2 regions of the Kocuria sp. CPCC 205235 genome follow, and region 2 is predicted to be linked to the other one. Evidence: predicted binding sites of a transcription regulator. Region 2 holds the regulator's gene; the other holds the start of a gene.
What was found. Region 2 encodes HrcA, which represses chaperone genes, less so after heat shock. Its sites were predicted from a motif close to TTNGCACTCGNNNNNNNCGAGTGCNAA; they were not measured.
Positions count from the first base shown of each region.

Region 1: groL (chaperonin GroEL) is a predicted target of HrcA. The motif match lies at 1,567-1,593, and genes of this name have one in related genera.

Region 1 covers NZ_JAVKPR010000021.1:21,531-25,895, forward strand. Annotated here, with positions in the region: gene RF638_RS12840 (uracil-DNA glycosylase) at 1-378, opposite strand, end outside; gene RF638_RS12845 (DUF3263 domain-containing protein) at 445-669, shown strand; gene RF638_RS12850 (hypothetical protein) at 738-1,472, shown strand; gene groL (chaperonin GroEL) at 1,752-3,383, shown strand; gene RF638_RS12860 (MgtC/SapB family protein) at 3,512-4,216, shown strand; gene RF638_RS12865 (RNase H family protein) at 4,257-4,365, shown strand, end outside.
Region 2 covers NZ_JAVKPR010000014.1:52,472-56,836, reverse strand. Annotated here, with positions in the region: gene RF638_RS10690 (DUF4870 domain-containing protein) at 1-171, opposite strand, end outside; gene RF638_RS10685 (DUF3097 domain-containing protein) at 365-1,231, opposite strand; gene hrcA (heat-inducible transcriptional repressor HrcA) at 1,405-2,418, shown strand; gene dnaJ (molecular chaperone DnaJ) at 2,492-3,634, shown strand; gene RF638_RS10670 (16S rRNA (uracil(1498)-N(3))-methyltransferase) at 3,631-4,365, shown strand, end outside.

The DNA of each region.
Region 1 (4,365 bases), on a different contig from region 2:
CAGCATGACCCCCTGCTCGGACCACGACGAGAGATCCCCGTGTTCGGGCGGCGACACATCCAGATCGGACTGTAGTTCCTTGTAGATGTTCTGCAGGGAACGGGGAATCGGTCGAACGTGGGGCTGTACCGAGAAGGACAGGCCCATGGCGTGCCCCGGAGTGGGGTACGGATCTTGACCGACGATGAGGACTTTCACCTCCGAGAAGGGCTCCTGGAAGGCCCGGAAAATGTTCTCGCCGCTCGGGAAGGTGCGGTGGCCTGCGGCGTGCTCGGTACGCAGGAATTCGCCCATGTTCCGAATGGTCGGCTCCACGGGTTGTAGCGCCTGTGCCCAGTCGTCGCTCATGATCTCGTTCAAGGGACGAGGGTCGGTCATGAGTGGATCTCCATTCACGGGTGGCTACGAATTACACGTATGAGATTACCGGTTAGGGTGGCTGTCATGGCTGAACCGGACGATGGGCTCGATTCCCTGGACAAGGCCATCCTGCAGCTGGAATCCGAGCACTGGAAGTATCGCGGCGCGAAAGAATCCGCGATACGGCAGCGCCTGGGCCTCAGCCCCGTGAATTACTACCAGCGCCTCAATGCACTGATCGACCGCGACGACGCCGCTCGGTTCGCTCCCATGCTGATCTCTCGTCTCCGCCGGGCGCGGCTGCGCTGACGGGTAGGAGAACTCGGAGCGGGCGTGGGATAGTAGAAGCAAACCCTGGCTGACCGGAAGCGCACATAATGAGTGAATACCCCCGCGACGAATTCGACGACGTTCCCGAGGACGGAACGCGTCAAGGTGCCCACCGAGGTCACAACCCTCAGGCTCGCACCGGTTCTCGCAAGGGATTTCTCGCCATCATCGGGGCGGGAATCCTGGCGCTGGCCGTGGGAGCCGTGGCGTTCGTGAATGCTCCGCGCACCGCTCAGGACGCCGTCGAGAACACCCCGTCACCATCGGGCAGCATCACTACAAGCACTTCCGAACCCAGCCCGTCAGAAACTTCGGACGACCCCACGAACGAACCCACAGATCCGGGGGCGCAAGTTCCAGCCGTACCCGGTGAGGGTGGCGTACCCGGCCAGGAGCCGGCCGCACCCGCGGATCCAGGCGCACCCCAGGACCCAGCTGCCCCGGTCGCACCCGAGTCACCAGCCGCTCCGGAAGCTCCCGCGCCTCCTGCACCGCCTGCACAGCCCGGTCCCGAGACCCCGGTCAATCCGGCGCCCGAGGTTCCAGGCGTTCCTCCCGAAGTACCGGGCGAAGGGGAAGCACCGGCCGGAGACCCTGCCGAGCCGGGCACCGGCGCGGCCGACTCCGAGCCCGGTGACTCCGCCGGTCAGGAACAAGCGGGCGCAGCCAACGGAGCGGACTCCTCTGATGCCGCTACCGGGAAGGCCGCCGACAACGCAGCCGAACCCGCCGTCACCTCACCGGACGCCGCGGCCGCCGCCGGGGCGTCCCAGAGTCCGTAGAAGTAGGCGTATTCGGCGTTTCAGCCCCGAATGAAACGTGAGTTCTCCTGACTCAAGACGTTTGCACTCTCCGGGGGCGAGTGCCAGTATTGACTTAGCACTCAGTTGAGTGGACTGCTAACCCCGGGTCCGGGGGAGGCCCACTCGCACGATCGAGTGAAAACCATCCATCACGGTGAGGTGCGTTTCGCACGGGTGAGGACCCGCGCGAACCATCGTCCGTCGCGGGCACCGTGATGAACAGATTTGTTTGTCAACCGTCCAGGAGGGACGCAACACATGGCAAAGATGATCGCATTTGACGAAGAGGCACGCCGCGGACTCGAGCGGGGTCTGAACACCCTCGCCGATGCCGTCAAGGTGACCCTTGGCCCGCGCGGACGCAACGTTGTTCTGGAGAAGGCCTGGGGCGCTCCCACCATCACCAACGATGGTGTGTCGATCGCCAAGGAAATCGAGCTCGAGGATCCGTACGAGAAGATCGGCGCCGAGCTCGTCAAGGAAGTTGCCAAGAAGACCGACGATATCGCCGGTGACGGTACCACCACGGCCACCGTGCTCGCACAGGCCCTGGTCAAGGAAGGCCTGCGCAACGTTGCCGCCGGTGCCGACCCGCTGTCGCTCAAGCGCGGTATCGAGAAGGCCGTTGCCGCCGTGACCGAGGAACTGCTGTCCTCGGCCAAGGAGATCGAGACCGAGGAAGAGATTGCCGCCACGGCGTCGATCTCCGCCGCTGACCCCGAGATCGGCAAGCTCATTGCTGCCGCCATGGAGAAGGTCGGCAAGGAAGGCGTCATCACGGTCGAGGAGTCCAACACCTTTGGGCTGGACCTCGAACTGACCGAAGGTATGCGCTTCGACAAGGGCTACCTGTCCGGTTACTTCGTGACCGACGCAGATCGTCAGGAAGCGGTCCTCGAGGATCCCTACATCCTGATCGTCAATTCCAAGATCTCCAACGTGAAGGACCTGGTCCCCGTCCTGGAGAAGGTCATGCAGGCCTCCAAGCCGCTGCTGATCATCGCCGAGGACGTCGAGGGCGAGGCCCTGGCCATGCTCGTGCTGAACAAGATGCGCGGGGCCGTGAAGTCCGTGGCCGTCAAGGCCCCCGGCTTCGGTGACCGTCGCAAGGCCCAGTTGGCAGACATCGCCATCCTCACCGGCGGTCAGGTCATCACCGAAGAGGTCGGCCTGTCCCTGGAGTCCGCAACTCTGGACCTGCTGGGCACCGCCCGCAAGGTGGTCGTCACCAAGGACGAGACCACCATCGTCGACGGCGCCGGCACTCAGGACGAGATCGAAGGCCGCGTGGCCCAGATCCGCGCCGAGATCGCCAACTCCGATTCGGACTACGACCGAGAGAAGCTGCAGGAGCGCCTGGCCAAGCTGGCCGGCGGTGTGGCAGTGCTCAAGGCTGGTGCCGCTACCGAGGTGGAGCTCAAGGAGCGCAAGCACCGCATCGAGGATGCCGTACGCAACGCCAAGGCAGCCGTTGAAGAGGGCATCGTCGCCGGTGGTGGCGTGGCACTCATCCAGGCCGGTCAGAAGGCCTTCGACAAGCTGCAGCTCACCGGTGACGAAGCAACTGGCGCCAACATCGTCAAGGTGGCCATCGACGCACCGCTCAAGCAGATCGCCGCGAACGCGGGCATGGAGCCCGGCGTTGTCGTGGACAAGGTGCGCGGCCTGCCCACCGGTCACGGTCTCAACGCCGCAACTGGTGAATACACCGACCTGATGGCTGCGGGCATCAACGACCCGGTCAAGGTGACCCGCTCTGCGCTGCAGAACGCGGCCTCCATCGCCGGCCTGTTCCTCACCACCGAGGCAGTCGTCGCGGACAAGCCCGAGCCCGAGGCTCCCGCCGGTGCCGGTGCGGATCCCATGGGTGGCATGGGCGGCATGATGTAAGCAGTGCCCTAGGGCACGCTTGACCGCCTCGTGCGGTTCAGCCGTCACAGAGCCCCCGGAACGCAGTTCAGCTGCGTTCCGGGGGCTCTGTCGTGCGCCTATGATCGGAGCTAGACAGGAGGTGCACCGTGTGGGAGTGGGACGAAGAATTCTGGGCCCAGGCCACGGCGGTGCTGCTCGCTTTCGGTTTGTGCACCGTTGTGGGGGTGGAACGACAGCTCAGGCGAAAATCCGCCGGAATTCGCACCCACGCACTGGTGGGCACGGGCTCGGCCATTTTCACGCTGGTTTCCGCCTATGGTTTCCATGTGCTTCCCGGAATCGAGCAGGGACCGGGAGATCCCTCGCGTATCGCGGCGCAGGTGGTTACGGGAATCGGGTTCCTTGGGGCGGGGGTCATTTTCCTGCACAAAGACGTGGTTCACGGGCTGACAACGGCCGCGAGCGTTTGGGTTGCTGCGGCAGTGGGCATGGCTTGTGGGGCCGGGCTGTTCTCCTTGGCGGTCCTCGGAACATTGATCCAGTTGTTCGTCTCCCTGGTGCTCAAACCGGTCTCCGCTTTTCTGCACAAATACCCCGGTCACCGGGCCGTTGAACTTCGCTACGAGGACGGCAAAGGGGTGCTGCGCTCCGTTCTTGCCGCGGCCACGGAATTGGATCTTGCGGTCACGGTGCTGCGCACGGATCGGATGTACACCAGTTCCGGAGCTCACGTGGTGATGGTGCTCAAGATGCTGGGGCGCACGGACGTCCACCGTGCCGTGGTCGAGTTCTCCGAGCTGCCCGGTGTGATCTCTGCAGCGGTGATGCCGGAACCGGAAGCCGACGAATAGTCAGTTACTGCCTGTCGGAATCGTTTGTAAGGATGATGGCATGACGATTATTGCTGCGGCGGACGGTTCTGCCCTGGGAAATCCCGGCCCCGCCGGTTGGGCCTGGTTCATCGACGAGACCTCCTGGCGGGCCGGTGGTTGGAACCACG
Region 2 (4,365 bases):
AATCAAGTAGCTGGGCAGTGCACCGGCGACACCGCCCAGGTGCGCGAGGGTGGCGAACTGCCTGTCCTGGGAAATATCCAAGGGTTCGGCCTGGGCGGAGATGCTCTCGAAAGCGGGAGCGTTACCGGTCACCGATCGGGAACCGGAGGGGGCGGAGGCTTGATCAACCACAGATGTCTCTTTCCGGGGCAACGAGCCCGTCGTGCAGCGAGATGCTGCGCTTGAAGTATTCGGTTCATTCTAGGGGCCTGAGTCTGTGTTCGAGCTGAGCCGGCGATGTTACTCGCACCACCCCGAAGGGCCACCATTGGCTCTGATCCATAGCCTCGGTAGTGCATTTGCTCCATTGACGTCGCGGGGGGAATTACTGCGGTGCCGTGAGGAAATCGATGAGCTCCTCGACCCGTCCCAGCAGTGATGGTTCCAGGTCCGAGTAGGAGTCCACGCGGGCCAGAATCCGCTGCCAGGCCTGCCCGATGTCCGCGGGAGTCTTATGGGGCAGACCCAGCGCCTTGGCCATGCCCGTTTTCCAATCGATCCCGCGCGGAATCACGGGCCACTCCTGTAAGCCCAGAACCGAGGGTTTCACGGCCTGCCAGATGTCCACATACGGGTGGCCAAGGACCAACAAATTGCCCTGGGCCCCGGGAACGCGCAGCGCGTCCGCAGCGATCTTGGATTCCTTGGATCCTGTGACCAGGTGGTCCACCAGAACGCCGAGTCGTCTTTCGCGGCCCGGATTGAACTCGCGGACCGCCGCGGGAAGATCGTCGATACCGTGCAGCGGTTCCACCACGATGCCCTCGACCGCCAAGTCATGACCCCAGACCTTGGCGACCAGTTCGGCGTCGTGATAGCCCTCGACCCAGATGCGTGACTCCTTGGCCACGCTGGCGCGCAACCCCTCCACCGCCACGGAGCCCGAGCGGGTGCGAGCGGGTTTCTTGGGCCCGGTCTTTCGCGCGGGTGGCCCCAGCTTGATGGGCTCACCGTCGAGCAGGAACCCGGGTCCGAGCGGAAAGGTCTTGATCTTCCCGTGCCGGTCCTCCAGACCGACCACGCGCATACCACCAATGGTTTCCAGGCTCACCGCGGCACCCACCCAGCCGGTCTGCGCATCTTCGAGAACCATGCCGGGTTCCAGCGCGGTCTCGCGGGGCACGGGTCCGGTGCGGGCCACCGCTGGGCTGGTCAAATCCTGCGGGCCCCAGGTCCAACCGGATGCTGTCACGATGCGCCGTCCTCACGTGCGGGGTGGATGATCAGCCGCGAGCGTACCAAATAGCGTGCGGGGAGACCGGGGGTAGACTCATGTGAATTAGCACTGTCAACCATTGAGTGCCAAAATAGCCACGGAGACCAGATCCATGGTGCAAGCCCGTCCACGCCGGGGAGGTGACACGAGTGAGCCAGCCGCGCAGAGCAGAAATCTTGCGGGCCATTGTCGAGGACTACGTCCATTCACGGGAGCCCGTGGGATCCAAGGCGCTGGTGGAACGGCATCAATTGGGCGTTTCCTCCGCCACCGTCCGCAACGACATGGCCGCGTTGGAGGAAGACGGCCTGATCGTGGCCCCGCACACCAGTTCCGGCCGCATCCCTACGGACAAGGGTTACCGCACCTTCGTGGACCAGATTGCCTCGGTTCGGCCATTGTCGTCTCCGCAGAAACGCGCCATCCAGTCGTTCCTGGACGGCGCGGACGACCTCGACGACGCCATGGAACGCACCGTGCGGCTCCTCGCCCAGCTAACGCACCAGGTGGCAGTGATCCAGTACCCGGCGGCCTCCGGCACCACCCTGCGCCACGTGGAGCTCGTGGACGTGGGCGGCACCTCCCTGCTGGTCGTGTTCATTCCAACGTCCGGCCGGGTCCTGCAGCGCATCGTTGAAGTGAGCCGGGCACTGCCTGAGCACGAACTCATGGAGCTGCGGGCCCGTGTGCTGGCGTCGGTCATGGGGCGGCCCCTGCAGGACGTACCCGCGGGCGCCTCGAACCTGGTTCGGCAGCTGCCCCCGGAACTGGCCGAGGCCGGCACGGTGGTGGCCGAGGCACTCGCGTCGCTCGCGGCGTCGTCGGAGGACCACCGACTGGTCATGGCCGGCACGGCCAACCTGGCGCGCTTCAGCGGTGACTTTGCTCTCAGTATCGGTCCCGTGCTCGAAGCACTTGAGGAACAAGTGGTCATGCTGCGATTGTTGTCAGAGATGCAACAGGATGTCCGTGGTGTGGCCGTGCGTATCGGGTCCGACAGTACCGACGACCCGCTCGCGGAAACTTCCGTGGTGGCCACCGGCTACGGCCCAGAATCCGTGTCCAAACTGGGCGTGGTGGGTCCCACCCGAATGGATTACCCCTCCACCATGGCCGCGGTCCGCGCCGTGGCACGCTATTTGTCCCACACGCTGGGGGAGTAGCGGCGCCCGCCGTGGCACCGTTCCCCATCCGCGTTGAGAAACACACACTGACGAAAGAAGAATCGATTCCATCGTGAGCGATCACTACGAAACCCTGGGCGTGACCCGGGATGCCAGCCCGGAAGAGATCAAGCGCGCCTACCGCAAGAAGGCCCGCAAACTCCACCCGGACGTGAATCCCTCCCCGGAGGCCGCCGAAGAGTTCAAGCGTGTGTCCCACGCGAACGATGTCCTGGCGGACCCCGAAAAGCGCCGCGTCTACGACGCCACGGGTAACGAGAACGGAACCGACACCGGTTTCGGCGGGGGCTTCCCCGGCTCCGGCTTCGGTTTCGCGGACATCTTCGAGACCTTCTTCCAGGGCGCCGGTGCCGCCGGGCAGCGCGGGCCCCAGTCCCGTACCCGACAGGGCCAGGACGCGCTCATCAACGTGCGCATTTCGCTGAAGGACGCAGTGTTCGGCATTGAGAAGGACATCACCGTGGACACCGCGGTCGTCTGCCCCACGTGTCAAGGTTCGTGCTGCCAGCCCGGCACCAGCCCCACCACGTGCTCCATGTGCCGCGGCTCCGGTCACATGCAGTACCAGAAGCAGTCGATCCTGGGTGTGGTGACCACCCAGGCACCGTGCGCGTCCTGTAACGGCTTCGGCACCGTGATCGAGAACCCATGCCACGAATGCTACGGCGAGGGTCGCGTGCGTGACCGCCGCCCGCTCACCATCAAGATTCCGGCGGGCGTCCAGTCCGGTAACCGCATCCGACTCTCGGGTCAGGGTGAGGCCGGTACCGCCGGCGGACCCAACGGTGACCTCTACGTGGAACTCAAGGTCGATCCCGACCCCACCTTCCATCGCGAAGGCGACGACCTGCACGCCCGCCTCCGCATTCCCATGACCTCGGCCGCCCTGGGTACCACGGTCCAGCTCGACACGTTCGACGGCGCTCGCGACGTCGACGTCGCCTCGGGCACCCAGTCGGGTGCCACCGTGACGCTCGAGGATCTGGGCGTGACCCACCTGCGTGGCAAGGGCCGCGGTGATCTTCAGGTGCACATCGAGGTGGAGACCCCGCAGGATCTCAACTCCGAGCAGCGGGACTTGATCGAGCAGTTGGCCACCCTGCGCAATGAGCGCCGCTCGGACGCAACCACCATGAACACGCCGTCCTCCGGTGGCTTCTTCTCCCGGCTCAAGGATCGGTTCAACGATCTGTGACGGATCCGGTCTTCTTCGCCGACGGTTCCGAACTGAACGGCGCGAGCGCCGGTGAGGAGTTCGTCCTCGCCGGCGCCGAGGCGCGCCACGCGGTCACAGTCCGCAGGCTACGGGCGGGGGAGACCCTCGATCTCGTGGACGGCGCCGGGAAGCGGGCAGCGTGCGAATTCGTGAGCGGTGAGAAAGACACCATGACCGTTCGGGTCGTCTCCGTGACGCAGGAGCCCGCCCCCGCCACCGAGTTCGTTCTGGTCCAGGCGCTGGCCAAGGGTGACCGTGATCTGCAGGCCGCCGAGAGCGCCACCGAGCTGGGCGTGGACCGGGTGATCCCGTGGCAGGCAGACCGAAGCATTGTGCGACTCAAGCCCGAACGCGCCGCCAAGACTCTCGCCAAATGGCAGTCCACGATGGCCGCTGCGGCCAAGCAGTCACGGCGTGCGCGCTGGCCCGAGCTCGGGGAGCACGTGAATTCGAGCGGCCTTGCCTCCTTGATGCAACAGGAAAGCGGAACTTTGTGGTTCGTGCTGCACGAGTCCTCCGCTGTCTCCTGGGGCGGTCTCGAATCCCAAGAGCTCTCCGGAGCCGAGTCGATCGGTGTGATCGTGGGCCCAGAGGGCGGGATCAGCGATCAGGAACTGAATCGGTTCGTCGCGGCAGGGGCGAGACCCCTGAAGCTCGGCCACGAGGTCATGCGCGCCTCGACCGCCGGACCGGCAGCTCTGGCCGCATTG